Chroogloeocystis siderophila 5.2 s.c.1: one gene and its partner. The main gene of each other region encodes a partner of the protein of the gene in region 2 in a complex. Links are inferred from orthologs where the notes say so. Each region holds a gene or a part of one and is shown on either strand. Other genes may lie near its edges.

Evidence for each region.
Region 1: the proteins of NIES1031_RS14780 (region 2) and sufU are in contact, whole or in part, in a solved structure (PDB 5XT5), measured with the Bacillus subtilis proteins. The link is inferred for Chroogloeocystis siderophila 5.2 s.c.1 from one-to-one orthologs.

What each region holds. Positions count from the first base shown.
Region 1 is NZ_MRCC01000013.1:20,854-36,737, reverse strand. Bases 8,105-10,971 are described here. They hold sufU (Fe-S cluster assembly sulfur transfer protein SufU), read right to left. Parts: upstream 9,843-10,971; coding sequence 9,366-9,842; downstream 8,105-9,365. Other genes in these bases: NIES1031_RS15795 (biotin--[acetyl-CoA-carboxylase] ligase), read right to left, coding at 9,885-10,628; NIES1031_RS15805 (Ycf51 family protein), read right to left, coding at 8,611-9,129; NIES1031_RS15810 (iron-containing alcohol dehydrogenase family protein), read right to left, coding at 8,105-8,588. Also shown: NIES1031_RS15855 (glucose 1-dehydrogenase), read left to right, coding at 1-193; NIES1031_RS15850 (arsenic resistance protein), read right to left, coding at 198-1,160; cyclic pyranopterin monophosphate synthase MoaC, read right to left, coding at 1,216-1,716; NIES1031_RS15835 (MFS transporter), read right to left, coding at 1,836-3,059; NIES1031_RS15830 (glycosyltransferase family 2 protein), read right to left, coding at 3,173-4,180; NIES1031_RS15825 (C40 family peptidase), read right to left, coding at 4,216-4,977; NIES1031_RS15820 (serine hydrolase), read left to right, coding at 5,142-6,071; NIES1031_RS15815 (aspartate aminotransferase), read right to left, coding at 6,127-7,386; more of NIES1031_RS15810, read right to left, coding at 7,383-8,104; NIES1031_RS15790 (urea amidolyase associated protein UAAP1), read left to right, coding at 11,162-11,893; NIES1031_RS15785 (urea amidolyase associated protein UAAP2), read left to right, coding at 12,012-12,653; uca (urea carboxylase), read left to right, coding at 12,928-15,884. UniProt on the Bacillus subtilis protein: Part of the SUF-like system that mediates the biosynthesis of iron-sulfur (Fe-S) clusters. Acts as a sulfurtransferase and thus transfers sulfur from SufS to SufB.
Region 2 is NZ_MRCC01000011.1:174,579-190,494, forward strand. Bases 8,153-11,051 are described here. They hold NIES1031_RS14780 (SufS family cysteine desulfurase), read right to left. Parts: upstream 10,283-11,051; coding sequence 9,023-10,282; downstream 8,153-9,022. Other genes in these bases: NIES1031_RS23865 (hypothetical protein), read left to right, coding at 8,647-8,961; sufD (Fe-S cluster assembly protein SufD), read right to left, coding at 10,336-11,051. Also shown: NIES1031_RS14745 (glycosyltransferase family 39 protein), read right to left, coding at 297-1,808; NIES1031_RS14750 (lysylphosphatidylglycerol synthase transmembrane domain-containing protein), read right to left, coding at 1,847-2,812; NIES1031_RS14755 (hypothetical protein), read right to left, coding at 2,867-4,462; NIES1031_RS14760 (glycosyltransferase family 2 protein), read right to left, coding at 4,474-5,484; NIES1031_RS14765 (calcium-binding protein), read right to left, coding at 5,634-7,358; NIES1031_RS14775 (TspO/MBR family protein), read right to left, coding at 7,597-8,070; more of sufD, read right to left, coding at 11,052-11,718; Fe-S cluster assembly ATPase SufC, read right to left, coding at 11,715-12,506; Fe-S cluster assembly protein SufB, read right to left, coding at 12,564-14,000; iron-sulfur cluster biosynthesis transcriptional regulator SufR, read left to right, coding at 14,210-14,905; NIES1031_RS14805 (hypothetical protein), read left to right, coding at 14,994-15,248; NIES1031_RS14810 (HAD-IA family hydrolase), read right to left, coding at 15,468-15,916. UniProt on the Bacillus subtilis protein: Type II cysteine desulfurase that acts as the initial step in the SUF-like Fe-S cluster assembly pathway.

The DNA of each region.
Region 1 (15,884 bases), on a different replicon or contig from region 2:
TGCTGTAAAAACAGATTTATGGGCAGAAGCACCGCCAAGCATGCTTGAACAAGTAGCATCTGGCATTCCACTACAACGAATTGGCGAACCTAACGATATTGCACAAGCAGCAGTTTGGTTATGTTCTGATGCAGCCTCATTTATTACTGGACACAACCTTGTTATTGACGGTGGATATACAGCAGTGCAATAAGGTATCATTTCCATTGTCCTCGTCGTCGAATTCGCAACAGTAATTGAGAAATGAAAACCATGATGGGTAACTCAATTAATGGACCAATGACTAATGTTAGAGCAATTAAAGGTCGATGGGGAAATGTAGAAACAGCGATCGCCAAAGACAACGGAGAGTTACGAGCTAAAGTAGTGCAGCTAAAACAAGCTAACTCTTCATAGGAAAAACGCAAGCAACGTCCAACCCATTGCGCCAGCAGAAAATTTGTCACAAAAAACAAAGAAACAGGCACAAAAAGCAAAAATAGTAATTCTGGGCGCTGTAAAAGTGTACCTCCCTCAGATGCAAAAATAGCAACAATCGCTAGATTAAGGCTAATAACTTGCACTACTGTAATTTTTGCAATTGTTTGCTCAAACCAAATATTGCCTTTCCACCAGAAAACAAATTGTCGCGAAATAATGGCTAAAAATAAAGGAATAAGTAATACCCAAACCATACTTTCTAAAAGGTCGATAGGGTTTAACTCAACCAACGTTTCTGCAAAAACGAATAGATAAGCTGGAAGTAGCAGGATTTGCAATATCAAGTTTAATGGTAATAAAGCAGTTGCCAAAGCGACATCTCCGCCTGCAACTCCCGTAAAAACAATATACCAATCTGTACAAGGAGTAACCATTAGCATCAGTAACCCAACTCGTAAATCAGGGCTACCTTGCAGAAACACAGCACCCAACCCCCAAGCAAAAAGAGGTGTCCAGAGAAAGTTAACGAGTAAGCTTGCAAGTGTCACCTTAAAGTTGCGCAACACTCGTCCGAATCGTTGCAAAGGCAGTGGCAAAAACGTTGCGTACAACATGATTCCCAGCAGCGGTACAATGATTGTTGAGGCTACATCACTAAACCATACTGCCTGAGCTAGTACTAGCCCGATTAAAATCGATAGCAGTACTAAAAACGGTTGGACTTTATCGAACAACGTCATTTTGCCTTACTCAAGCTAAAAAACGGATTTTTGTACAAATATATTTGTATTCACGCTACTCAGCTTGATGATAATCTCCAGACTTACCACCGGATTTACTCACTAAGCGAATTGCTTCAATCGAAATCGACTTTTCTAAAGCTTTTGCCATGTCGTACAAAGTTAATGCTGCAACAGACACCGCTGTTAACGCTTCCATTTCTACACCCGTTTCCGCTTTAGTTTTAACTAACGCAGTAATTTGATAACCAGGTAAGTGTGAATCTGGCTCAATCTGTACTTTGACTTTGTGTAACGGTAAAGGGTGACATAACGGAATTAAATTTGATGTCTGTTTAGCCGCCATAATTCCCGCAAGTCTTGCAGTCCCCAAAACATCACCTTTAGGGGCATTTCCTGCTTGAATTGTGGCAAAAGTTTCGCTCAACATTCGCACACTCGCCGCCGCAACAGCTTCGCGCACAGTCGCCGTTTTGTGCGAAACATCAACCATTTGGGCTTGTCCCTGGTTATCCAAATGCGTCAAGTTAGAGGAATTTTGCGAAATTTGTGTCATTTCACTTTTTCGTGATAGTATAGATACTCGCAAGAGTTAGGGCGTGTAGCTCAGTGGACTAGAGCACGTGGCTACGGACCACGGTGTCGGGGGTTCGAATCCCTCCTCGCCCGTTTTATTTACCTTAATGCATAAACATCTCTACCTTTACCGAGTGCAAAGCGTAGGGAATGTGGGATGTCTTTACTTGATTGCGTGAGGAAAACGACGATCGCCAGCGCCGTCAAGCTAGCCGCCAAGCCAAAAAGATGACGATAACCAACTTGCTGCGCGATCGCCCCCAAAACAGGCCCTGCGATCGCAATTCCGACATCAAACCCCACCATACACAAACCAAACATTCGTCCGCGTTCTTGTGGTAACGTGCGATCAGCGACTACGGTAGCCACCATCGGAATTAAGATACCAGCCCCCAATCCTTCCACAAAGCCAGCGATTAAAAACACAGTAGCGCCGTTGGCTAGCCACAACAGCGACATTGATACGGTGTAAAAAATTAAGCTAATCGTAACAAACAAACCACGTCCGTAGCGATCACTTGCCCTGCCTGTCGGAATGCGGATGATAAAACTGGCGATCGCCGCTGCGGTGTAAAATAAACCGACATTAAAATCGGCACCTACAGATTTAATGTACAAAGGCACAAACGTACTCAAAGTGCCAAATGCTAGCCCAACTAACAGCAACACCAGCGCCAAAGTCCGAATTCGCGGACTACACAAGAGTTGCCAAAAGCGGTTATCTGTTGCTTGAAGTTTGTGTAAATCAGCGACTGGGTTAGAAACTTGAGATGCAAATAATATCCCCAATATTCCCAAGCCAGCCGATAACAAAAATAAAGCCGTGTAACCGATACTCGCTTGTAAATAACCACCTAAAGCAGGTCCCAACGCCATACCTATCGGATTTACCAAACTCATGTAACCGATAATTTCGCCGCGACTTTTGGCTGGGGCGATATCCGCGACTAAAGTTGTATAACCACTCGAATAAGCTGCAATACTAATTCCGTGAAACGCCCGAATAATCGTCAATAACCATAAGGATTTCACCATCAAGTAACCCAACGGGGCTAAAGCAACCGCACTTAGCGCCATAATTAACACCAATTTGCGACTGCGCAAGTCTGCCAATTGTGCCAACCAGGGGCGCATAGTTAACAGCCCAATCGCAAAACTTCCCATGACAATGCCAATCTGCTGCGGTGTCCCACCAATATCGCTGATATAAAGTGGTAACGTTGGCAACAACGAAGCCAAACTCGACCAAAACAATAAACCCGCAACAAAGAGAATTTGCAAGTTACGGCGCGGTTGAGGATCAAGCGTCTGAAAAACGTTCAAAGTTCAGCTAATGGGTAACGTTATTAAGTAGGTAAAACTGGTAACTGGTAATTGGTCATTGGCAAAGTTATCAACAATTTCCCATTACCCATTACCCACATACCATTGTTACTTTACTTAATATTTTTTCCCAAAACCTCTCGCACACGATAGATAGGTCGTCCTTGCGATTCGTGGTAAGTACGCATCAACAACTCTGCCAACAACCCAAAACAAAAAAGTTGCACCCCAGCGATAAATAACACAACCGCTAAAATCAACAGCGGACGATTGCCAATACTCTGCCCCAAACCCAACTTCAAAAACGTTAAGTACAAACCGATCACGGTTCCCAATAGCATTGAAGCCAGCCCAAACAAACCAAACACGTGCATCGGGCGCGTCAGGAACGTTTTCATAAACCAGATCGTTAACAAATCCATCAATACACGAAATGTACGCCACAAGCCATACTTACTCTTACCGAACCGCCGCGCATGGTGACGTACTCGTAATTCCGTAATTCGCGCCCCCTCAATAAAAGCCAACGCCGGAAGAAAGCGGTGTAACTCGCCATATAAATGCATGTCCTTGACAAGTTCCGCATTATATGCCTTGAGCGAACAACCATAGTCATGCAACTGCACCCCAGTCACCCGCCCAATCAACCAATTCGCAATCTTAGAAGGCAACAACCGTGTCAAAGCCGCATCCTGCCGTTTGTGACGCCAACCACTCACCAAGTCATAACCTTCCTCCAACTTAGCAAGTAGCAGCGGGATATCCGCCGGATCGTTTTGCAAGTCACCATCCAAAGTCACGATCGCCCGACCCGCAGCATAATTAAATCCCGCCGCCATCGCCGCCGTTTGTCCATAATTGCGCCGCAACAACACTGATCGCAAATCAGGACGAAGTAAAGCTTGCTGCTTCAACCACTCCGCCGAACCATCATGCGAACCATCATCGACACAAATAATTTCATAACTGTACTGCGACTGCTGCAAACTCGCAGCGATCGCCTCAATCAAATGCGGAAGACTTTCCACCTCGTTATAAACCGGCACCACCACTGAAACATCAGGGTAATCCACTGAAAACCCATTTTGCTCCACATTCCCCGCCACAACAATACTTTTCATTGTTCTATTGCCTACTCCTCTGCTCACGCCAGTTGCTACAACAGAGGGAACCTCACGGTCGGTTTGCTCAACGGAGGACACCTCCGCACGCAACCGACCTCCCGCACTGCACTACTGGCTCCCCTGGCTCCTGTATAACTCTCAACAACTCTTCCCGCACCCCTTAGCTGCTGATAATACGACCGACTCACCGCATCCCCTTGTTCCGATAACCGATCAATCCCAATGCCATTGCGCCCCATTTTCTCGCCAGAACTATGAATATAACAACCATCTCCTAAAAAAAGCCCGACATGAGTCGCCTTCTCAACCCCAAAAAACACCAAATCTCCTGGTATCATTTCCTCTACCGTAATTGCTAGTGCAAACGCCTCTTGCTGATACGCATCCCTAGGCAACCACACCCCAACAGAAGCAAACGCCGCCTGTATCAAACCCGAACAATCGTAATTAGGTCCTACACTACCACCCCAAAGGTAATAATTTGGCTGCTGCATCGCCGCCTGAGTAAACGCAATGACTTGCGGTATGAACGTTCTAATTTCTGCTTCTGCCACAAGCTGAGCTTGATACGCCTGCGTTGCAACTTGCAATTTCCCAACATCTGAGCGCAACAGCCAGCCAGGATAATCGTCTTCACACAAACACACCGCGATCGCTGCATCTTCTTGCGACACTACCCGTAAATTTCGCCCTTTAGCTGCCTGCGTTGCCAAGCGATCGCATTTAGGAGAATCATAAATATTCAAATGCGTTTGACACACATATTCAATTATTTGTAACTCTTTTACGGTCATTGTCATTTTTGTTGCTTTCTGACCCAATTCCTATAATCTAATAATTTAATTCACCATCAATCAATATAATTAGGACATTATCCTTATTGATGACATTGTACGGGCAATGCCTTGCCTTATTGATGACATTGTACGGGCAAGCCATTGCCTTGCCCCTTTAACCTATGACTTTCTTCTTACAAGACGAACAACTTAAAAACCAAGGCGATCGCATTCTACAAGCAACCTGGGCAAAATTTCCGCAATTGCCTCAAGATTCTTTGGCTTTGACATGGATTGTCTACGACTCTCCGGTTCCGGTAAACACTGGCGGGGCTTTAAGTCCTAATGCCTTTTGGAATTACCAAGTACGAGGATTCAGTTATCGTGGTGATGAACGAATTTATCCAGCAAGCGTCGTCAAGTTATTCTATCTCGTCGCTATCCACGAATGGTTAGAAAATGGTCTGGTGCAGACGTCGGGTGAATTAGAGCGCGCAATCCGCGATATGATGGTCGACTCGAGTAACGATGCCACAAGTTTAGTTGTCGATGTTTTGAGTGGAACGACAAGCGGTCCCGAATTGCCACCAGGACCATTTGAGACGTGGAAATCGCAGCGTAATATCGTTAACCGCTACTTTCAGTCGTTGGGCTGGGAAGAAATCGAAAAGATTAATGTCAATCAAAAAACTTGGTGTGAAGGTCCCTATGGGCGCGAACGAATGTACTTAGGCGAGATGATGCAAAATCGCAATATGCTGACAACGAATGCGACGGCGCGGTTGTTGCACAGTATTGTTGGGGGTGTGGCGGTATCGAGTGAGCGATCGCAGGCGATGATGAGTTTACTGCAACGCGATTTGAACTTAGCGACGGATGTGGAAGAAAATCAAGTGACGGGTTTTTTGGGTGCAGGTTTGCCGGATAATGCACAGTTGTGGTCTAAAGCGGGGTGGACATCTCAGGTGCGTAATGATGCGGCTTATATTGAAATTCCTGGTCAGCAACCTTTTCTTTTGGTGGTGTTTGTTGAGGGTAGGGCGCACTGTCAGAATCAGCAGCTTTTGCCGTTCGTTTCGCAGCAGGTTGTGCGAGAGGTTGGAGATTTGTAAATAACCACAGAGGCACAGAGAACGCAGAGGATAAAAATTAAGAGAGAACTTAATCCTACCCTGACCCCTTCGCTAATCCTACCCTGACCTCTGCTCCCTGAACCGGTAGGTCTGCGGCGCGTCCCCTGACCTCTTTGCTATAGCCAATTCCTGCTTGTTTGAAGCGATTCAGCACTTCTTGGAGGCGATCGCATTCTGCTATTAAGCTAATCCGCACGTAGCCTTCACCCGCAGCGCCAAAGGCGTTTCCTGGGGTGACGACAACTCCGGTTTGCTGTAAGACATCAAGCGCGAAGTTTGTCGAAGTTGTGTCTTTAGGACAAGGTACCCATAGGTACATAGTGGCTTTGGTTTTGGGAATATCCCAGCCGAGTTCAGCTAATCCTTTAATCAGGAAATCGCGGCGTTGTTGATAGCGTTGTTGGACTTCTTGTAAGTAGACGTCGGGGAGTTGAAGTGCGGTTTCGGCGGCAGTTTGCAGGGCGGCGAAGATTCCGTAGTCTAAGTTTGTTTTGAGCGTGCGTAACCCTTGAATGATGTGGCGATTTCCGACAACAAAGCCAACGCGCCAGCCTGCCATGTTGTAGGTTTTAGAAAGTGTATGAAATTCAACGCCGATTTCTTTCGCACCAGGAATTTCGAGTAAACTGGTGGGTTGATAACCATCAAAGGCAAGTTCGGCGTAGCATAAATCGTGGACTAATAAAATTTCGTATTTGCGCGCGAAGGCGACAATTTCGGTAAAAAATTCTCTGGGTGCAGTCGCACCAGTAGGGTTACTCGGATAGTTGAAGTATAAAATTTTGGCTTTTTGGGCAACAGCTTCGGGAATTTTTGATAAATCAATTAACCAATCGTTTTCGGGTGACAAATTTAAGCTATAAACTTCACCACCCGCGATGACTGGGGCGCGAAAATGTGCGGGATACGCAGGAGAAGGCACTAAAACAACATCACCAGGGTTAATATAGGCGATCGCTAAATGTCCTAATCCTTCTTTGGAACCGAGTAATGGTAATGCTTCGCTATCAGGATCGAGTTTCACTGCATAACGACGATGATACCAATCGGTAATTGCCCGTCGGAAACTTGCGGTTCCTTCAAAGGGAGGATAACCGTGATTTTTTGAGTTTTGTAAGGCGGCGATCGCGGCTTCTACGACAGGTTGCGGTGTCGCACCATCGGGGTTTCCCATTCCCAAATCTATTAAATCCAGCCCTTGTTCCCGCGCTTTGGCTTTGAGTTCGTCTAAGCGGGCAAACACATACGGGGGTAATTTTTGGATGCGATCGGCTGGAATCCAATTCAAACTCATTCAGTTACCTCATCGGGAATCATCCTTACAGAAGGATTGAGGGAATTACTCATCGGTGCTGTTGTCGAAACCATCGCCGCCATAAGTTGTTCGGGTGCAACTTTAAAGGGTAATCGGTGAATGTCTGACTGCGGATTGCAGGCTATTTCAACACACCTTTGCAGGTCTTCTATTGTAATACTTCCCATACCCAAATCATTCAACGTTTTTGGCAATCCAATTTCGTCATAAAATTTGAGCAGCTGTTGCCGTGCGGTAGCCGCGAGTTGATTGCCTTGCAGCATTTCTTCTAGCCGCAGTTGTACCAAAATCCCATAGGCAACTTTTTCACCATGAATGCTGTGGTCGGAGAGACCCCGCCGTACAACGACGGGGCTTCCTTCGACTTCGTGAATATGTAGATGCGTCAACCCATTATGTACCGCGTGGGCGGCGACAGTCCGACATTGTGCGCCACCAAGTCCCCCAATGACGCCAGCAAGTAATATGGTTGCATCGACAACTTCACGCCATGCCGCGCTTCCTGGTGCTTGCAGTGCGGCGACAGATTTTTGAAACAGAATATCGCGTAAGACTCGCGCTTGTTGTACAGCGGCGATAGTTAGAGTATCTTCAGAAGCGGCGCTACTAACCGAAGCTTCGTACCACTTTGCTAGCGCATCGCCAATTCCAGCAACTAAGGTACGCTGGGGTGCTGTCTGAATCAAGTCATAATCGAGTAGTACCAAATCGGGACACCGCGATAAACTGACATCGTAGAGAAAGCCGCCTTGATCGGTGTAAATATTAGAAAGTGCTGTCCAAGCAGCACACGTCGCTGCTGATGTCGGAATTGTCACAACAGGTAAGTTGCATTGATGTGCGAGTAGTTTTGCAGTATCGAGGGCTTTACCACCTCCTGTACCAACGATCAAATCGGCTTGATGCGCGGCTACTGCTTGTTTAAGCATTACTAAACTTGCTTCACTCGAATCACAACCATAATCAGCCGTTGCAGCTTGTAATTGCTGCTGTTCTAATACAGGTTGCAGTAGCGGTAAGGTGACAGCCAGCGTGCGATCGCCGCCAACTATGAGCGGACGCTTGCCGAGTTTGGCGATTTCTTCTCCTGATTGCGACAAAATTTGCGACCCGCGTAACACTCGTGCGGGGGCAACAGCAAGCGTGAGGACGTTAGTAGCAGTTTGTGTCGTTTGATTCATCGATGCTTAGTTTATCCGAAAATTATGCTGAAGATTTTGGTAATTTTGCGAATTTATCAGAAAAAATTTCAATTTGGATTTGTTCGTCTTCTCGATTACGCAGCGATCGCCTAACATCTCCTAAGTACAACGGTTGAGAAACGCCAAGTTTAGGATGAATGACGGTTCGCGCGCGGATATTTAGTTGATCTTGTTCGCGACCGAGGCGACCATAGGAATATAAGTCGTTAGCTGCTTGCCGTAGCGTTGCTTCTAATTCTGTTTCAGTGATTGTTGGCGGTATCGAAATGACGGCTTGCGTTGCCCCATTGTCGTAAACGACGGAATACCGTACCGCACCAGGAACTACCGTGCGCACAATTGGAACTAAACTCAACGCAAATAAACCGCCTGTGAGTACCGCCATGAAGCCTGTAACTCCCACCAATTGAAACCGAACGCCCCATTTAAAGATAAAGCCTGCGATCGCTAAGATCGCGACAACCAGTGTCGTGATACCCGCCCATTGCGTAAGTTGAAAAAATTCAGCTGTTGTGAGCATGACATTGATGAAGTGTAATACAAGGCAGTTAGCTATATTAAGTGGGTGAAAATCAACGTACCTAAAAAGGGTTGGTCATTGTAACTGGTAATTGGTAAGAATATTGCTCAACTTCCCATTACCGATTACCCGATGTCAACACGTGTGATATTTAATTATGTCCATCTACTTGGTAATTAGCTGTAAGCTAGATCCTGCGGATGAAGAAGATGTTTAAAGGTCAAACGTATCATATTTTACGTGTCTTCGTTACTGACAAATCCAGCACTAGCAGTATTATGAGTTGATTCCAAGGCAGCTTTTAACGTATACCAGGTGAGGTTTGCGCATTTAATTCGTACAGGAAACTGCGATACGCCTTGCATCACATTAAGTTTGCGGAGTTCTTTAGGAAACTCATCTTCGCCTTTCATCATCTTTTGAAAACGCTGCACCATCGATAATGCTTCAGTAACTTGCTTACCACGCAATGCATCTGCCATTAAGTCGGCTGATGCCATCGCGATCGCACATCCTTCGCCTTCAAATTTCACATCTTCAATTGTGTCACCTGCATCATTTAGCTGTACGGTGAGTTCAATCATGTCGCCGCAGGAAGGATTATGTCCGCGTTGCTGGCGATGCACCGGATGCGTTTTACCTTTGTGTCGGGGTTTTTTATAGTGTTCTAAAATGACCTGTTGATACAGATCGCGCACATTACTCAATGCCATAATTGCTGTACTAAAACGTTATTGATCGTTATTTTGATCCTATCAGTCAGTAACCGAACTGACCGTCTTGTCTTTCCACCACACAACTCGTCCTGACACCAAAGCCTTAACTTCTGCTTGTAGCTGCAATAACAAGCGACCACTCGTATCAATTCCAACAGCTTGACCAGACAATTGCTCGCCTGCCAATTCTATCGTCACGGGACGACCATAGAGAAAATCGCGATCGCGCAACTGTGAAATTAAGGCTGCGATTCCATCGCGTTGACAAATGTCACTAACTTGCAGTAAATAGTGTCGCAATCTTTCTAACAGTGCTAATTCCTCTGGCACACTTTCCGAAACTTGATATAAACTGACGGCGCTATTGACTAAATCAGGATCTAAACCAGCTTGAGTGAAATCAGCACAGCGGTTGAGTCCAATGCCAACAACGACACGAGTATGAGATCCGCGACTCGCAGCTTCACACAAAATTCCTGCTAACTTGCGCTCTTCAATCAATACATCATTCGACCACTTCAGCCACAGCTTTGAAGACAAATCAGGAAGTAAATCTTCCACAGCATAAATCACTGCTAAACCTGCGGCTAAACTCAGTCCTGGTAATTGCGAACTATGTAGACGATCAAGAACAAAACTAGCTGTCAATACCCCAGGGGGGGCATACCAAGTTCGCCCATGTTGACCGCGCCCTGCCGTTTGCTGCCGCGTGAACACAACTTCCCCGTGATGCAAACTATCTGCTTGCATAGCCCAAGTATTTGTACTAGAGCAACTTTCCACCCAATGCAACCACGAGGGTAAACAACTTGAACCAAAGCCAGCGCTCGAAAATGGATCTAAAGGCACGTTGTATACAGAATATAGCAGAGGTCAGGGGTTAGGGATAAAAGTTAGAGTAACGGTTCTGAGTTTCTATGATTGGAACACGATAGAGGCTCAGAATCATTCTTCTCATTGCCGGTGAAGTATTACCTTGCCACTGTTTTCACTCTAATCTATGCTATATCCCTGGGAGGGGGATTGCATTTTTGGCAATATTGAGTATTATAGTAAAAAATACTTGACACAAAAATTCAAATAGTAATTAAACAGGAATGTGCTTCTAGGGTTCCGATTCGGTAAATTAACAACCGAGTGGCTGGTCCAAGAGAAGCAGCCAGCTTGAGATTCTGAGTGCCGGATACGAGTTGGTCACACGGCGGGAAAAAAGCCCGGGAGAGCCACACAGGATTGAAGTGTTGGTGACTCCTGGGCTTTGCCATTTGAGAATGTCAAATTTCTAACATCTCATCTAACCGTAACAGGAGACTTTCATGGTGCAAACATCTGTTCTACCATCAGCAGCGATAGAACCCAGCCTGATTTTACTCGATGAAAAACTGCCTGGTGGCGCGTACTGGCATAATGTCATCAAGCGGGGAAATACCCTACGTGTGACTGACTTGGAAGGTTCGCAAGGTGTTTCGCTCATTTGCTACAACGCGGACAATCCAATTGAGCGACTGAATGTTGCTGATACTGCCAAAATTCAGTTCAATGCCTTTTTGAAAAAGGGCATGGTGATCTACTCTGACATGGGACGGATTCTGTTTTCCATTACAGAAGATACCTCTGGATATCACGATTTGATCTGCGGATGTAGCAATGCTGCTAGCAACGCGGCAAAATACGGCGAAAGCGATTACAACAACTCGCGGAACAACTTCCTCAAAGCATTGGGTAAACGTGGCTTAACGCGCAAAGATCTGATGCCCAATATTAATCTATTCAGTCGTGTAGCAGTGCATCCCAACGGCGATCTAGAATACATCACCGGCTGTGAGAAACCTGGTAGTTTTGTTGACCTGCGGGCGGAGATGAATGTGTTAGTTGTCATTTCTAACTGTCCGCACGTGTTGCATCCTGATACTGTTTACAAGCCCAAGCCGATTCAGCTGACAGTTTGGCGATCGCCTGCGCCGGCACCCGACGATTTATGTCGCACTGCGAACGAAGAAGCGATTCGCGGTTTTATCAACACTGATGCGCTGTTCGCTCAGATGTAGTTATAGCAGAGGTCAGGAGTCAGGAATCAGAGGTCAGAATTAAAATTGATCTTCCATCGTGTCCTAATTGACTATTGCGATATCAGGATAGTTCACAGCTTTTTAGAGGAGAAAAACAATGGTTGCCACACTACCAACCGAACTAGATCCATCCACAGCGATTTATGATGAGGTCTTGCCTGCGCGTCAACCTTGGTCGCGGGTGATCAAAAAAGGGCAAATTTTGCGCATTATTGACCTACAAGCAAATCAAGCGGTTGATACGCTATTTTACAATGCGCATGACCCTTCCGAGCGATACAGCGCACCCGACACAGTTGTTCGCCAAGGTAATATTTTCATCACTACCGGCACACAACTCATTTCCAACGAAGGAAACGTGATGATGACTGTCATCTATGATGATTGTGGCAAGCACGATACGCTGGGTGGTGCATGCAGCATGGAAAGCAACTCGGTGCGTTATGGGTTGCACAAGAAGCATCTTCATGCCTGTGTCGAAAATTACTTGCTAGAACTCAGTAAGTATGAAATGAACAAACGCGACTTGGTGAGCAATGTAAATTTCTACATGAACGTTCCCGTGAGTGAAGACGGTACACTAGAAATCGTTGACGGCATTTCGGAAGCAGGCAAAAGAGTCGATCTGCGTGCGGAAATGGATGTGATGGTGTTAATTTCTAACTGTCCGCAAATTAATAATCCTTGTAATGCTTATAATCCAACACCGATTCGATTGATTGTGTGGGACGCAGCGTAAGCGAATCGTAAGTTAGATTCATAGCGAGCTACAGTTGTATCAGTATCAACCTCAAAATTCTGAATTTGCCCCCAACCCCCCAATATTGAGGAGCTTCTAGACTCCTCAAAGTCCCCACAAATGGAGAACCACTGCGGTGCGGGCGTATCCCCCGTTGAAGCAAATAGCGTGGATTTAGAAGGCTAGTTAATAGCGTAGGGAGTGGGAAATACCCTGCTCCCTAATTTTGTTAAATGTGGTTTTTGGCACTCATTCAGCGGTTAGTGGAATGTTCATGTTCAATAAAGTTTTGATTGCCAATCGCGGTGAAATTGCTTGTCGCGTAATTCGGACACTTGATCGCTTAGGGATTGCTTCAGTTGCGGTTTATTCACAAGCAGATGCGCACGCACCGCACGTTTCTATGGCAACTGAAGCGGCGTGTATTGGGGCTGCACCGGTTGCAGAAAGCTATCTTCGGTACGATCGCATTCTCGAAGTCGCAGAACAAACTGGCGCGCAGGCAATTCACCCAGGCTATGGCTTTTTGAGTGAGAACATCGAATTTGCCCAAGCGTGCATCGCCGCCGGAATTGTCTTTATTGGTCCGACGCCCGAACAGATTCGCTGCTTTGGATTAAAGCATACGGCGCGCGAGTTAGCCGAACAAAATCAAGTACCGTTAGTGCCAGGAACTGGGTTATTAGAGAGTCTAACAGACGCACAACACGCCGCCGCCGCGATCGCCTATCCGGTAATGCTCAAAAGTACCGCAGGTGGTGGGGGAATTGGAATGCAAGTGTGTGCTAATGATACCGAATTAGCAGATGCTTTTGAGAAAGTGCAGCGCTTGAGCCAAGCAAACTTTAAGCAAAGCGGTGTCTTTTTAGAAAAATACATTCAAACCGCACGCCATATCGAAGTGCAAATCTTTGGTGATGGTTGTGGTCGAGTGATTGCCCTTGGAGAACGCGACTGTTCGACGCAGCGTCGCAATCAGAAAGTCATTGAAGAAACTCCAGCCCCAGGAATCAGTGACGCGCTACGGCAGCAATTGTATGACTGTGCGGTGCGCTTGGGACAAGCTGTGAATTATCAATCGGCGGGAACTGTTGAATTTGTCTTCGATGTTGCAACGCAACAATTTTACTTTCTGGAAGTAAACACGCGCCTACAGGTAGAACACGGTGTCACCGAAATGGTGAGCGGAATTGACTTAGTAGAGTGGATGGTGCGACTTGCCGCAGGTGATGCGACGTTTTTAGAAAATTATACTTATCAACCTCAAGGTCATTCGATTCAAGTCCGAATTTATGCCGAAGATCCGCACAAGAATTTTCAGCCGAGTTCGGGGTTACTGAGCGCGGTTCGCTTTCCCCAAAACCTCCGCTGTGACGCTTGGATTGAAACCGGAACCGAAGTCACGCCGTTTTACGACCCGCTGCTTGCAAAACTTATTATTCATGAAGAAGACCGCGCAGGTGCGATCGCTCAACTGCAAACGGTGCTGAATGAATCAGAAATCGCGGGAATAGAAACGAATCTCGACTATTTACGCCAGGTCATTGCGAGTCCGGCGTTTATGGAGGGAAGTGTTAGCACGCGCTATCTCAACACATTTTCATATCAGCCGCGCACGATTGATGTTCTAGATGGTGGCACTTACACAACGATTCAAGATTACCCAGGACGCATTGGCTATTGGAACATTGGCGTACCGCCATCAGGACCACTGGATCATCTAGCATTTCGGTTAGGAAACCGAATTTTGGGCAATGCTGAATCAGCACCTGGGTTGGAATGTACCGTTATGGGTCCAACGTTGCGCTTCCATTGCGATACTGTTATTTGCTTAACGGGTGCAACGATGAAAGCCACGCTGGATGGCGAACCCGTACCATTTTGGACCGCGATTTCTGTGAGTGCAGGCAGTACACTGAAATTGAAAACAATTCAGGGACATGGCTATCGCACTTATGTTGCGGTTCAACACGGATTTGATGTACCCGAATACTTGGGCAGCAAAGCAACGTTTACTCTAGGTCAATTCGGCGGACACGCGGGACGCACACTGCGTGCGGGAGATGTTTTGCGATTAGAACAAGGGAAACCTAACGCGATCGCATCGTTACCCAGTGAATTAATTCCTGAATATACAAATGCGTGGGAAATTGGCGTTCTTTATGGTCCGCACGGCGCGCCCGATTTCTTCACCGCAGAAGACATTGAAATGTTTTTTGCCACTCGGTGGACAATTCATCACAACTCGGCGCGCACAGGAATTCGTCTGATTGGTCCTAAACCGCGTTGGGCGCGGACTGACGGTGGTGAGGCGGGGTTGCATCCATCGAATATTCACGACAACGCTTATGCGATCGGCACGATTGATTTTACAGGTGATATGCCGATTATCTTGGCACACGATGGTCCGAGTCTGGGTGGATTTGTTTGTCCAGCAACGATCGTCCAATCGGAACTTTGGAAAATTGGACAACTCAAACCAGGAGACACGGTGCGCTTTTATCGTCTAACTGCGGCTGAGGCGCGACAGCGCGAATTAGAGCAAGATCGTCAAATTGCCACATTGGCGATCGCCGCAACGCCAACCCAATTAACTGATGTCACCAATTCGCTTTCACCGATTTTAGACGAGATTCCTCCGTCACCAACGCAAATCGCTGTCACCTATCGCCAAGCGGGTGATAAATATTTACTCATCGAATATGGTCCACTCGTCCTCGATCTCAATCTGCGCTTTCGAGTACACGCGCTGATGGAGTGGCTCACAGCAAATTACTTAGAGGGAATAATCGATCTCACTCCAGGAATTCGCTCGCTACAAGTGCATTACGATAGCCGAGTTCTCCCCGTTCAAGAACTGCTCGATGTGCTTGCTATTGCAGAGTCGCAACTCCCACCAGTTGATGATATGGAAGTTTCAACGCGGGTGGTACATCTGCCACTTTCGTGGGATGACGAATCGACGCAACTTGCGATTCAGAAATATATGCAGTCAGTACGTGCGGATGCGCCTTGGTGTCCGAGTAATATTGAATTCATTCGCCGAATTAATGGGTTAGAAAGCATTGAGCAAGTACGCGAAATTGTCTTCAACGCCAGCTACTTAGTGATGGGTTTGGGAGATGTCTACTTGGGCGCACCGGTTGCCACACCGCTTGATCCGCGTCATCGTCTAGTAACAACTAAATATAATCCTGCACGCACTTGGACGCCGGAAAATGCAGTCGGGAT
Region 2 (15,916 bases):
TATAAAGTATCGCAAAAGTCAAACTAAGACTGAGCCAAAATAATACCCTGCGATTGAATTTAATTTTCGGAGTAGTAACAAACTTTTTTCGACGTAAAGTTACCATAATAAAAAATATTTCGATTGATTAGCTATAAATACTAATTAAGAGTATCCAAATTCGATATCTTCAAAAAAATAAAGCGTGCGATCGCCCTAGTCAAAGTTTGAGTATTCATTGCTCTTATCTCAAATAACCACTATCCCAAACTATTAAAATACCGACGAATATTGAAAGAAATATGATTTAATTAAAACTAAGTAAGATTGTATAAATAAACATAAGAGCCTTTTGTCTCAAATGCATCAATTTGACGACCAAAGGTATCAAGGTATGTCGTTACTCTTTCTTTTTCCTGCGCCCAACTACGCACATGAGAAAATACAATCCAAACTCTTTGCTTCCCACGCAACTTATCCAAATCGCTAGTGTATCTTTGCCATTCCTTGTCTGAAATACCCTGTCCATCTTGTTTATCTAGATCATCTATACCTAAGATATAATCTTCCGCTTGATAACCAAATTTATTAGCATAATATTTAAATTGAAACTCAGCACGTTGATACACATAGATTATATCGTTTAGTTGTTGATGTTCTTTAATGTAAGCTATTATCGGTCTTATTTCTTGCTTTTCATATGGTTTAATCATTAAATATGTAGCAGTTCCTAGTGGGGGAACAAGTAGTAATATTAAAATTAAAGTACGTATTTTTATTTGATTTTTTTTTGTGTATTTAATCAATGCTACACCTTCGCTAATCAAAAGAATAAAAAAAGGTGTTAGAAATAATACTAGTCTGCCATCAAAAGGATAAATTTTTAAGTAAGCAGCAAAAAAAGTGATAATGACAGGAGATACGAGTATTAGTAAGAGCTTTGAATTTGTTTTAATTAAAGACACACAACCTAGAAAAAATGTAAAAACAGTAACTCCTAAAAATACATCTGGAAAGCCTAGGGGTTTATGAAAAAATTCCCAAAAAGTCGTCAAAAACCACGAAAAATCACCAATAGAATTTGGAAAAGTACCGCGACTCTCCCAGGAATTAAATAAATCTGTTTGATTAGCAAGATCTTGGAGTGTAACAGTATAGAGAATACAAAAACTTATCGCCCAAACTAAATAAATTATTAAAAGTTTTAGAATTGTAGTCACTCGTTGACCTATTAAAGCCAATACTAGTTGGCTCAGTGCGATCCCAGCTAAAACAAACACAATTGGATGCGAAAACCAAATTAATGTTGCTCCCAAAACACTGTAAGTTATGACTTGTGTAGGATTTAGCCTAACTCGTGACAAATCAATAAAAAGCAAACTGGAAAGTATTGCGATCGCCACATCACTAGAGTACTGTTTAACTTCAGTAGCATAGTAAACTATAATATGTAGGCTAGAGAAAAGCGCTAACGCTATCCATACGGTAGAGGGTTGTAAACAACGCTGTGCTAAGCGATAAAAGAGAAATAGTGAGATAATGGCTGACAAGAAAGGAAACAATCTTAAGGAATACTCGCTATCACCAAACAACTGTGTTGCTAATTTTTCTATGAATAGAAAGCCAATAGGCGCACCTTGATCGTAATCTAACGGTTCGAGTAACTCAACGTAGGAACGATTAAGGATATTGAGCGCAAGTGCTGCTTCATCATTCCATAGCGAACGATTATATAAGTATTGCACTGAGCGTACTAAGATACCAAAACTAATAATAGTCCAAGGTAATCTTTGCGGTGAAAATAATACTTTGTTGAGTGTTTTACTCAATTGATGATGCGTGTGTGATAGATGCATAGGATAATAGCTTAGAAACGGAGAGATTTTTTATTTGCTTGTATAGTTTGAATTGTTGACAGATACTGTCCTAAAAAAGGTAAACCAGCGATCGCAGGGACGAAATAGCGCGAAGTGCAGAGTAACCCTAAAGCCGCTGCTGTAGGTGCATTAAAATAAGGTTGATAAAACATGATAAGTGCTGCATCGCGAGTACCAATACCCGCAAAAGTCAATGGTAATAGCCCCGCTAAAATTGCTAAAGGAGATAACGCTAGGCTAGCAAGAAAAGGTGTCCAAGCATTCAGCGCAAGAATAAAAAACCAAATTTGCAACAAATGAAGAAACCAAATAAAGATTGAAGTTACAGCTATCTGTAATAGATGAACTTTATCATGCCAAAAATAATTATGCATTTGTCCCCAAGAACTACGGAATTTTTCTAGCTTTGGGTGAGTTCTTTTAGGGAGAATAACTCTAATAATATCAAAAAATAACTCCGCAAATTGGCGCGAAGCGAGTAGTAATACTCCTGTGACTAAGCCGAGAGTAACACTCGCATTCATTATCCAAAAGAGCCAATCGTTTTGCGAATAAAAGATTAAACCAAATACACACCACAGTAGTAATGAAAGTAAATCGCAAGTTTTTTCAAATATGACTAAAGATAGCGATAAAGAGCCGCTCAAATGCCCTCGCTCTTTCATAAAATAAGCTTTAGCAATATCTCCCATTTTGGATGGGAGAATCATATTCAAGACACTTGCGGCTAAAATTAAACGATTTGCCTCAAAAAAACCTAAACGCTTGCCTATAGGTATAAGTTGTTGTAATCTCCATGCTGTTAACATTGTTAAAGGAATAACCATCCCTAAACTAATTAACATCCACGAAAGATTACTATTTTGAAAAACTTGAATTAATCGAGGAAAGTCTATTTTCCAATAAATAATTCCTAAAATAGTAAAACTGACAATAATAGAAAGCAGTCTTTTCATGTAATTAAATCAAAGTAAGTTTATTATCTTTTTCAGCCTATAGTCTGCTCAATTTTAGAAACAACGCTCTATCTTTAGTGGTTCACCAAGAGCTAGTTTTCTTACTTCTTGTGTAAGATTAAACCATGATTGCATTTGATTGTGCTGAAATGTACGACTCATCACAACATATATAGAAGTTTGATCGCCGCCAATACCTGCATAAATGACATTATGCCAAGAGCGGGTATAAACTTCGTCAGTAATACACCATTGCCCACTATGCCAGCAAAGTTTTCGTCTAAAGTAATAGGGAGCGTTTTGTTTACCTGTAATTAATAATTTTTGCAGAATTTTACGAATTAAATTTGGAAAGAAACGTCCGAAAGTAAGCATTACAGCGCGTAAAATAAGCAAGTTTAATGGCGTCATTTGTTTTTGCTTTGCCCATCCCATTGTCCCAGCAATCGTAATTTCATCATCACCAATCGTCATTTCATACGCATCAACTAAATGTGCTACACAATTTTTCAGTTTATTTTTGATTTCAACTTGTAAGGAGATTTGAGTATCAGAAATAATTAATTGATTGTTGCGAAATAGTTTGAAAACGCCACCTTTATTTAAGGCTAAATACAATACTGTATTTTCGCGTCGCTCAATCAAAATCTTTGCTTCTTTTAACCATAAACGCCCTTGAGGAGGTGTGGTGAGTGTAGGACGCTGTGGCACAAAATCACGCCATGCTAGTAAATAATTCCAAGTATGATGTCCAATAATATGATCGTCAGCATAGCAAGGTGCTAATCCTTTAGCGAGTCCCTCAAGGAAGCGATCGCTAATTTGTAATGCTTCTGGCATCCAGCGCCCAATTAACTCAAATCCGTGCGGAAAGAAGTTATAAGTGTTACGACTGGCGTACTCACCACCATAGGAACCATCAGGATGCACAAAATGGGCTGCTAGCTTGACGGCTTTGATCAGTGCTTCTTTTAGCTTGGCATCGGGTTGGAGTTGATAAATTCTGGCTAAGCAGGAAATTGTCATTGTGTTGTAGCCAGGATCGCAGCCTTCGTATTCCTGAAACCACCCTTCAGAACTTTGCCAAGATAAAACGAGTTCTAGACGTTGCGCGATCGCCCTTTGCCATCGGGATGTTTGCAATAAATGAGAAAGTAGTAATAGACATAATGTAATTAAGGCTTGATGGTTGCTGAGTCGCCCGCTTTCTTGGTGGCTGGCTAACCAATCTGCCCGTTGGGAGAAAAACTGTAGAATTGCTGAATTATTTAGCCTGAACAGCACATAACTATCAATACACGCAAGTAACGAAAAAGCCGCTGCCCCACTCGCGCGTTCGTAAGGAAAGTAATCATCACACGAACCATCTTTGTGCGCGCTTCTCGCAGCATAAATAATACCTGCTTCTACCCAATCGCGCAGCACTGGTTGACGGTAAAAAGGGTTGTCAGGTAGATCAGTATCGTAAGCAAGCGCGAGTGGTAAAACAAATTCCTGTGCCATCCCGCTAGGAAAATCAATAATTTTATAATGCCAAAAGTTACGATCAAAGCAGCCATAGGTAGGGCTATGCGGATTGCGATCTAGTAGTGTCAAAATTTTAGGAATGTTTGCTAAAGCACTACGGGCAAATAAATTGCGGTGAGACATAAACTTAGATTTTAAAGTTCAAGGTGAACATTGCTTCCTTGCTTGACAGGTGAGACATCTTTGACAGTTCGCTTTACTGCATCTGTGTCTACCCGCCGCATTCGTAATTGCACCTCTTCGATTAGACGGCGATTTGCTGCCATTAAATCAGCAACTAAACCAAACATCCACAATTGAAAGCCAATTAAAATTAAAATTGCAGCCAGAATTAAACTTGGTACGCGCGTGCGTGTAGTAGTTTCAAAAAAGAAGAAAAATAACCAACGGAATCCTAATAATACCCCAATACTAAACGGCAAGGTGCCTAAGAACAGAAAGAAGCGTAGCGGTTTGTAGATAATGAAAATGCGCAGGATAGTAAAAAGCGATCGCACAACGTATCTTGGCGTACTTTTAACTAATCGCGACGGGCGCATCACTGGGTTAGTGTGAATTGGTACCGATGCGATCGCGATTCCTTTTTGCCCCGCTTGAATAATTGTTTCTAGAGTGTAAGTGTAGTTATTGAATACATTGAGTTGTAATGCAGCTTCGCGGCTAAATGCCCGAAAACCACTCGGCGCATCAGGAATTTTAGTATTACTCGCGATTCTCACAACCCAACTACCTAATTTTTGCAACAGTTTTTTTGATAGCGAAAATTGCTTGGTTTTCCAAATCGGTCTAGCGCCAACGACAATTTCGGCTTGGTGTAATAAAATTGGTTGGATGAGCGTAGGAATATCCTCAGCGCAGTATTGATTATCTGCATCGGTATTAACGATAATATCCGCCCCAGCCTTAAGACTTGCTTCCAACCCTGCCATAAACGCCTTGGCTAAACCTTGGTTTATTGGAAAACGAACAATGTGATCGACACCGTAGGCTTTGGCGACTTCAACTGTGCGATCGCGACTGCCATCATCAATTACCAACCATTCAATACAATCAATTCCAGGTAGCGATCGCGGTAATTTGGCTAGCGTTGTTCCTAAAGTATGTTCCTCGTTATAACAAGGAATTTGAATAATTAGTTTCATCATTGTCGATGGCGTGCAGCTTTCCTTGAGTAAAGGCGCATAAAACGACTGCACCTACTCGCAGAACTCGGATGGAGCTAAATTGTATAGCAAGCTCCACCTAATGAGTCCTAGAGTTAATAACAATTCAAGGAAATACTTCCTGAGTGAGTTTAGGAAATTGTCTGCGTGATATCAGCGTCTACCAGTAGCGTCGCTGCACCAGATGTGTAGCAATCGTACAAAATCCCATTAAGAGTAGTTGTACCGCCACTCAACCATCTTTGTCTTGTAGAAGTTACCGCATCACCAGCATTACCGTTAACGATGAGTTGATTTGTTGTATTTGATAAATCCAACAAGTCTAAACGAGTCAGTTTTAAGCTGTTATTACCAGTACCTGTCAAGTCAATTATCTCGATACCTTGAATTCTGTTATTTGGTAAAGTTGTTAAGTCAACAAAAACGCCACTACCATCGACAGCTAACGTGTCTGTACTACCACCACCATCAAGGCGTTTAAAGCTAAGAGTATCATTGCCTGCACCCCCGTAAAGCTCGTCGATACCCTTACCACCAATTAATCTATCATTACCTTGTTTGCTAGTAAGGATATCGTTACCCTCACCACCAATCAAAGTATCATTACCTGCTAGTCCTATGAGTGTGTCGTTACCTGCTTTTCCATCAAGGACGTTGTTAAGGCTGTTACCGGTAAGCGTATTGTTGACACTGTTACCATTGCCTATTGTTGCATCATGCGTCAGAACTAGGTTTTCAAAGTTATTGAACAGCGTGTAATCATAGGAAGCGTAGACAGTATCTATGCCCGCGTTTGCCTCCTCCGTAATACCTACTGTAATCACAACATCATACGGTACTCCGTTAAAAGGGTCGTAGGCTGTAACAATTTCTCGACCAACAAAATAAGTATCGTCGCCAACACCTCCTACATTACCACTCTGTAAAGCACCAGATAATGTATCGTTACCACTACCACCATACGCAACGCAACCAATAGCAGGGTATAAAACATCATCACCACTACCCCCATACAAAGTGTCTTCATCTTGAGAGTAGTAGTTACCATTAAACAATCGACTATAACTAGATGAGTAAAGAGTGTCGTTGCCATCACCGCCATATAGAATATCTTCTCCAAGGGACGTTGGGATATCATTACCAACGTTGATAATGTCGTTGCCCCCACCACCGATTAGAGTATTGCTATTAGAGTTACCTGTAATAGTGTTGTTCAGATTGTTACCTATTGCTGTAGTGGCGCGATTCCCGCGTAAGATTAAGTTTTCTACGTTTGCGGTTAATTGGTAGTTGGTATAGGCAATAACGGTATCTATTCCTGCATTAGCTGCTTCAATAATTTCATCATCAAATTGATCGCCTACGATATATGTATCGTAACCATCGCCACCATACAGAAAATCTGAAGTGGAATCACCTAGGTAATAGTTGTATTCCACATATGTAGTGCCAGCATTGAGCGTGTCATTTCCATCACCACCATACAAAATATCGCTACCATCATTGCCACCTAAACCATCATTTCCAACTCCACCATACATAACGTCATTACCATCACCACCACTCAAACCATCGTTGCCTATTCCTCCATCAAGTGTGTCGTTGCCACGTGGTACAAAAATATCAGGGTTATCTTTCGCTTCGCCAAACAGATTATCGTTACCACTACCTCCTGCTAAATAGTCATCGCCTATTCCACCATTAAGCGTGTCATTCCCACCCAATCCTAAAAGACTATCATTGCCTGCAAACCCAAAGATTGAATCTGCAAACTGAGTACTAGTAAGTGTATCGTTAGCAGATGTGCCATTATATAGTTGCCATAACTTTTCTGCCTGAATGTTAAGTAGAAATATGGTTTAATCTTGACAAAAATTTCCTATTGTCTATCTACAACTTCTGTAGAGAAGTAGAAGCTATTGATGTTAAGCTAAAGGGATTTTTGCCTCAAAGTTGATACTTTGAGATTAAGGTGTTAGGGACTATTTAAAATATAAACTTTCTGTAATGAAAATGATAAATTATGAGCTAAATTAAAGATTTAGCAAAAAACGGGCGAAATTTAAATTATTTGAAGGTATGTAGCAGAAAAAGCTAAACATCCGCAGGATTGAGCCGCATCATTGCCCAGGTTGTATAAGTACCAATCGGACTCCAAAGGAGATAAGGTACCAGTAAAAGTGCTGCCCAACCAGAAATTGGCAATACAGTGAAAGTTAATAAAAAACCGATAATTGCACCAGTACCACCAATAATTGCGCCCACCTTGAGGCTGCGTGTTTTAAACATTACTGGAGTGTACGCAATCGTAACTATTTCTAGTAATAAATAGAAGCCCATTAGTAACCAAGTAAAGTTTGTACCTGGATTGCTTTCCCAAACAATGTATGCTGACCAAGCACCGCAAATAAAAATAATTGTCCAAATAATGGGAATTAATGGCTCAAATGTCAACCAGCCAGGACGACGCAAGCGTCTAAACCACTGGCGATCGCCTCGCGTTATCAAGTTCGCACCCAGCGCAACAAGGAAAGCAACAGCCCCAATTACCATCCAAGACCTAATCATGTGCTGCCCTCGCTCCTCTACGCTGCATCACTATTATCTAGCGATTGTGCCACCTGACGTACAGAATTATTTGTTAAGGCAGGTTGCGTTTACGTAGTACATTAGTATAAGACTTTTGACACCAGGACCGCCGAAAAATTAGCAGCTAAACAACCTGAGCTAGGTGTCAACCGAATTCTTTTTGGTAATGCTTTGCAAGTGTACCACCAATGACATCGAGTTTACGTAACATTTGTTTAAACACTTGTTTCACAGAGTTCTCGGTAATCCATAGCATTGCACTAATTTCAACCGTTTAATGCTAGTTCACTAAAAAGCACAGGAGAAGCTTTGGTGCGAAAGGTGCAAGATTTTGGCAAACAACTCATCGAAACATTTTTTACCGTAAAGCAAACAGCTATACAACTGAGTGCGAATACTTAGTTAGCATGGGTAGAGTGGGTAACTACTGACTCTACTCGGCGATCGCCCTGTTCAATTTCCGTATTTTCATAGTGTTGCTTTTTAATTTATCTATGGCATTCTGAGGTACAGAAATATTTTTTATAATGCAATCAAATTACTATATTTTTTTCGATGCAATCTTATATATTGTGTTACCAATCTATTCTTGAGCGAAGAATTAAATTTCTGGTATCATACTGGAGTGGAAAATTTAAGGATGCTATACCTTGGAAGTTAGTTAAACATCTAAGCTTTTCTGCATGGAAGCGAATAGCTGTTTATTTGGCACTAGACTACATTGTTCTCCCTGCTGATCCATTGCACAAATTGCTTCCTAACAGTGTATTTACAGATACATTATCTTCTGCTTTTACCGTTATTTTATCTATCGCAATTTATATTGTCCCTGAGTTGAAAGCTGTTGGCAAAAACAATATTCAAGGATAGGGGCTTAACCTTTTATTGTTCAATAGATTAGAATCGGGTGAGCATTACCCACCCAAATAAATTAACTAAAGATACTGCCAAAGAATTCAACCGCTTCTTGTAATGCGGTAATAAAAATATCAATTTCCGCACGCGTATTGTAAAAAGATAAGCTTGCGCGTGCGGTAGACTGGACACTGAGATGACGATGTAGCGGTTGAGTGCAATGATGTCCGGCTCGAATTGCCACACCAGCTTGGTCTAAAATAGTCGATAGATCGTGTGGGTGAACCTCACCCGCAGTAAATGCAGCGAGTGCCGCCCTACCTAAACCTGCTACTTTGGGTTTAGGACCATAAGTGTGAATTTCGGGAATTTGTCCGAGTTGTTCCCACAAGTAAGCTGTTAACTCAGCTTCGTACGCATAAATGTTTTCCATACCAATCGCACTTAGATAGTCTACTGCTGCACCCAGCGCGATCGCTTCGGCAATTGCTGGAGTTCCTGCTTCAAACTTATTTGGTAGATCTGCGTAAGTAGCATGGTCTAAAAAGACATCCGCAATCATTTCACCACCACCTAAAAATGGCGGCATTGAGCGGAGTAAATCTAGTTTCCCATAAAGGAATCCGATACCGGTCGGCGCGCACATTTTATGTCCAGAAGCAACGAGCCAATCGCAGTCGATCTGCTGCACGTCAATTGGCATATGCGGTATGCTTTGGCAAGCATCAATTAATACTTTGACACCGTGTTGATGCGCGATCGCTGTAATTTCTTTAACTGGATTGATACAGCCTAACGTATTGGAGACATGAACTGTCGCGACGAGTTTAGTTTTTTCACAGATCAGTGATTTGAAGTGTTCTAAATCAAATTCTTCGTCGGGTGTAAGTTCAACAAATTTAAGTACTGCGCCGCTGCGTTGTGCAAGTAATTGCCAAGGAATTAAGTTGCTGTGGTGTTCCATCACGGAGAGAATAATTTCGTCTCCTGGTTGTAGAGTGCTTCCCCAGCTATAGGCGACTAAGTTAATTGCTTCCGAGGCGTTACGCGTGAAGACAATTTCTTGGCGCGAGGCGGCGTTGACAAAAGCTGCGACTTTATCGCGGGCGGCTTCGTAAGCATCGGTGGCTTTCGCGCTGAGGGTATGTACTCCACGATGTACGTTGGAATTGTACTGCTCGTAGTATTCGCGGAGTGTGTTGAGGACGAGGAGTGGTTTTTGCGATGTCGCGGCGTTGTCTAGGTAAACTAGGGGCTTGCCGTTGACTTCTTGGTGGAGGATGGGAAAGTCGTTACGGACGCGGTCGGCGAGGGTTTTTTCTCTGGTGAGTGTCATGGTTGGAAGGAGGTGATGGAACCACAAAGGCACAAAGGGCACGAAGGATTTTGTTAGCGATTGATGGTTTTGGTTAGGGTTTGTTGCAGGGAGAAAACAGGGATTTGGTTGATGATTTCGGCGGCGAAGGCGTTGATGAGGAGGTTGCGGGCTTCGTTGGCGTTGAGTCCTCGGCTTTGCAGGTAGAAGACTTCTTCGTCATCGAGTTGACTCACGGTTGCGCCGTGGGCGCATTTAACGTTATCAGCGGTAATTTCGAGTTGGGGTTTGGTGTCTACTCTGGCTTTGGGTGAGAGGAGTAAATTGCGGTTGAGTTGGGCGGCGTCGGTTTGTTGTGCGGGTTTAGGTACGAATATTTTACCGTTGAAGACGGCATGGGCGCGATCGCCAACGATACATTTATGCAGTTGGTGACTTGTACCGTAGGGATGATTGAGTGCGAGGTTGCTGTGCGTATCGGTGAGTTGATTTCCAGTAATTTTAGTTAAACCGTTGAGCGTAGTTTGAGTTTGTTCGCCTGTTTGGAAAATGTCTAAGTTATGGCGTGACAGTCTTGCGCCTAAATTAATTGCGTTACAGGTGTAGCGGCTATCGCGTGCTTGGGCGATCGCAGTTTTACCAATATGAAATGCTTCTGGGCTATCGCGCTCGATTCTTGTATGGTTGACTTGCGCGTTTTCTTCGAGCCAAATTTCGGTTACAGCGTTGGTAAAGTAAACAGGTTCGCCAACTTCGGCTTCACTTTCTTCCGCTTCTAAATTTGTCATTTGATTGAAATAATCTTCAATTAGCGTGACGCTACTACCTGCTTCGGCGACGACAAGACAACGCGGTTGAGTAATGATGGGTGTGACACTTGCAGTCGAGATGAATAAAAGATGTATTGGTGTTTCTATAACAACATTTTTAGGTACCCATACGACAGCAACATCCGCGATCGCCGCTGTGTTGAGTGCGGTAAAAACTTCTTCTGTCCCTGGAATTTGCGCTAAGTAGTTTTCTAACCGCGAACGATACGCTGGTGGTAGGCGATCAAGGTTACTCGCGACAACGTCATCGGGTAGAACAACAGCTGATAACTCAGGTGCATAAATACCGTTGACAAATACTAAGCGACTGCGATCGGCTTCTGGTAACAGCAGCGGTTTAAATGCAGCTAAATCAGGTACTACCGACGGCGCTGCTTGAAACTTAACTTGCTTTAGCGGTGAAACATCTGTAAATCGCCACTCTTCATCGCGAGTTGTTGGGAATTTCGACTGATGAACAATTGCTGTGGCGCGATCGCGGATTGCTTGTAGCCAAGATTCTGATTCTTGAGTGGCGATTGCTTGTGTTTGAGCTTGGCTTAACAACTCACTTAAGATTCCCGTATCAACATTATTAGAAGACACAACGCCAACTTCATTCAGGTTAGGAGTGACTTGAATACTCATCTTGCTCCCACCTCAGATGCATTCTCTTCTAGCACCCAATCGTAGCCACGCGACTCTAATTTGAGTGCCAATTCTTTACCACCACTCATTACAACTCGACCACCTGCCATCACGTGTACAAAGTCTGGCACGATGTAATTGAGTAACCGCTGATAGTGGGTAATTAAGAGGATGGCATTATCGGGAGTTGCTAATTGATTTACCCCGTTCGCGACAATTTTGAGCGCGTCAATATCTAGTCCTGAGTCGGTTTCGTCCAAAATCGCCAGTTTGGGTTCAAGAAGTGCCATTTGGAGAATTTCGTTCCGCTTCTTCTCGCCACCCGAAAAACCTTCGTTGACACTACGGTCAAGAAAAGTTGCATTCATCTTAACAATGTCTAACTTTTCCTGTATCAATTCATCAAAATCAAAAGCGTCTAATTCTTCTAAACCCTGTGCTTTACGGCGCGAGTTGTAAGCAACCCGCAGAAAATCCAAGTTCGTCACCCCAGGAATTTCTAAAGGATATTGAAATGCCAGAAAGACACCACTTTGGGCGCGTTTTTCTGGTTCCATTTCTAACAAGTTTTTTCCCTGGAAGAACACTTCACCGCCAGTCACTTCGTATGCTGGATGTCCTGCTAACACTTTGGAAAATGTGCTTTTTCCAGAACCATTAGGTCCCATAATGGCATGGATTTCACCTGCTTTAATTTCCAGGTTGACACCTTTAAGAATTGGGTTTCCGTCAACTTCTGCTGTCAAATCCCGCACCGACAGCACAATTTCACTATTTTCTACAATCATGTTTCTTTCTTTAGCGTCATTTATTTTAGCAGGACAGGCAAGATGCCTATCCCCGCGTTAGCCTACACTACCTTCAAGCTTCAAACTCAACAAGCGATCTGCTTCTACCGCAAATTCCATCGGTAACTGATTGAAGACATCTTTACAGAAACCGCTGATCATCATCGAGACAGCATCTTCAGCCGAAATACCGCGCTGCGTAAAATAAAATAGCTGTTCTTCACCAATCTTAGAAGTAGAAGCTTCGTGTTCTACTTTTGCAGTGTTGTTTTGCACTTGAATGTAAGGGAAAGTATTTGCATGAGCATTATCCCCAATCAGCATTGAGTCGCACTGCGAATAATTTCTTGCGCCTTTCGCGTTCGGGCTGACTTTGACTAAACCACGATAGCTATTCGAGGAACGTCCCGCAGAAATTCCTTTAGAAACAATCGTGCTACGCGTATTTTTGCCGACGTGTACCATCTTTGTTCCCGTATCAGCTTGCTGCATATTATTAGTTAGTGCAACTGAGTAAAACTCGCCTACCGAGTTATCGCCGACTAATACACAGCTAGGATATTTCCAAGTAATTGCGGAACCTGTTTCAACTTGCGTCCAGGAAATCTTAGAGTTGACTCCTTGACACAAACCGCGCTTCGTTACGAAGTTGTAGATTCCACCCTTACCATTTTCATCTCCAGCGTACCAATTTTGTACAGTAGAGTATTTAATTTCTGCGTTGTCTAAGGCGACTAATTCGACGACTGCTGCGTGTAGTTGGTTCGTATCGTACATCGGCGCAGTACAGCCTTCGAGGTAAGAAACGTAGCTACCTTCTTCAGCAACGATCAGCGTTCGTTCAAATTGTCCCGTATCGCCACTATTAATGCGGAAGTAGGTCGATAGTTCCATTGGACATTTAATGTTTTTAGGAACGTAGACGAAGGAACCATCACTAAACACCGCACTGTTTAAGGCTGCAAAGTAGTTATCTGCAACAGGGACAACGCTACCAAGATATTTTTGAACGAGTTCAGGGTACTCGCGTAGCGCTTCGGAGATCGAACAGAAGATCACGCCTTCTTTCGCTAGCTTTTCTTTAAACGTTGTGGCGACTGAAACGCTATCAAAAATAGCATCGACTGCGACATTAGAAAGCCGCTTTTGTTCGGATAAGGGAATACCCAATTTCTCGAAAGTTTCTAAAAGTGCGGGATCGACTTCTTCAATGCTATTGAGCTTGGGTTTCTTTTTTGGTGCGGAGTAGTAAATAATATCTTGGTAGTCAATGGGCGGATACTTGACATTAGACCAAGTCGGTTCGGTCATTTTCTGCCACTGACGAAAAGCTTTGAGACGGAACTCTAGCATAAACTCTGGCTCTTCTTTCTTAGCAGAGATCAGCCGTATGACATCTTCATTCAGTCCACGCGGAATTGTATCTGCTTCAATGTCAGTGACGAATCCGTATTTGTAGGGCTGATTGACTAGGGTTTTGACAGTGGCACTCATGGTTGGTGTTCTCTCGTGTGCTGCAATAGAATCTCTTTAAAGCTCGAAGACGGGGTAAAATCTGCTTTTGACGTTTTTAACTTAACTGCTGTTACAATGAAATCAACTAAAACAACAACTATGTTGTTTAATATATCTCCATTTTACGCTACATTAACAACAGGTATGTTGTCAAAGTAAATTTTTCACCTAAAAACTTTGGTAAGAAGATGGCGATTACGCAGCAGCAGCCTTCCACAAAGCAGGACATTCTGCATTATCTACTTAAACAGGGTCAGGCAACAGCCCAAGAACTTGCTACGCAGTTAGAAGTCAGTCCCCAAGCAATTCGTCGTCATCTCAAAGATCTAGAAGCCGAGGATCTCATTCAATACTCAGCCGCACAAGTAGGAATGGGACGCCCGCAGCACATTTATCAACTAAGTTCCTTAGGACGCGATCGCCTACGTCGTCATTCAACTGATGCAGACAGTTACGGCGATTTTGCTGTTTCGCTACTCGATACTTTAGCGGAAACTGTAGGGCGCGAGCAGATGAGTTCGATTTTACGCAAACAGTGGGAACGCAAAGCAATTGAATATCATGATCGCTTAGGTCATGGTTCTTTAGAAGAACGCGTTGCCAAATTAGTCGAGTTTCGCAAAGCCGAAGGTTTCATGGCGGAATGGTATCCGGTTGACTCAGAGGATACTAGAGAAAAGGGCGATCGCTTTATCGTTACCGAGCATAACTGTGCTATTTCTAATGTTGCTGAGTCATTTCCTAGCGTATGCAGTCACGAACTCGAAATGTTCGCAGCCGTTTTACCAGACTGTATAGTTGAGCGCACGCATTGGATTATTAATGGCGAACATCGTTGTGGTTACTTGGTACAAGCGAAAAAGCCAACCAGCAAATCAAAGTGAGGTTTATATCAATCTTTCTACAATCAACTAAAGCGATATAAACTTTAATCTCTGCTATACAACTCGCAATTGAACTCTGACTTTTGCAATGAACGCACAACAGCCATCAATCCAATTTTTGACTTTAGAAGAATCAGCCAAGGTCGATGCCGCATTGCTATCTTCTTCAGAAAAATTTCTGACTAGATTAACGATTTCTTCTTGGAAGCTATTGAAGCATATTGCCCAAGATTACAACGTAGCAGTAGAAGACTTAACAACTCAGCAAATTATTGATTGGTTCGAGAAAGATGGAAAAGTGCGGCGAGAACAAGGTAATGAATCTGCATACCTCAAGTGGTAAACCATAACAGAGGTCAGATTTAAAAGCTACAAGATGTAACAGAAACCCCCGTGTAGAGATTTCTTCTGCATCACAAACTTTACAAGACATTGTTTCTAAGCTTCTATACTCTCCTCAATTGCTACGACCCACAGAGTTAGTGTGCGCTCATCACACTTTGTTTCAGTAGCCTCGACTTCAGTCGGAAGGCGTCTACAATGCATACAGCAAATCCAACGATCATTCCTTCCTATCAACAATAAATGCTCGCAGCCCAGCCGCAGTTGCACCGTGATAATCTTCTGTCCAACTATCACCAATGTGCCAAGCTAATTCAGGATCGCATTGATGCTTCGCTAAAGCTGTCATAAAAATTTCTTTATCAGGTTTCGCCGCGCCTGCTTCAGTAGAAATCGTAATTGACGCAAAAAACTGTTCTAACCCAAGTTCTGCTAAAACTAAATAGAGCCGAGAATCGAAATTTGATATTATTCCTAACTCAATTTCTCGCTGTTGCCATTGTTCTAACGCAGGAAAAACATCAGGATATACATACCAAGGCTCAGCCGTGGCAAAATATTGATACAACTCGGCAAAGAAAGCTGAAAAATCGGTAAATTGATTGAGAACACCGACTTGCTGAAACGTTTGCTGTGCAACTGATTTCCACCAATGAAATTCACAGCTAG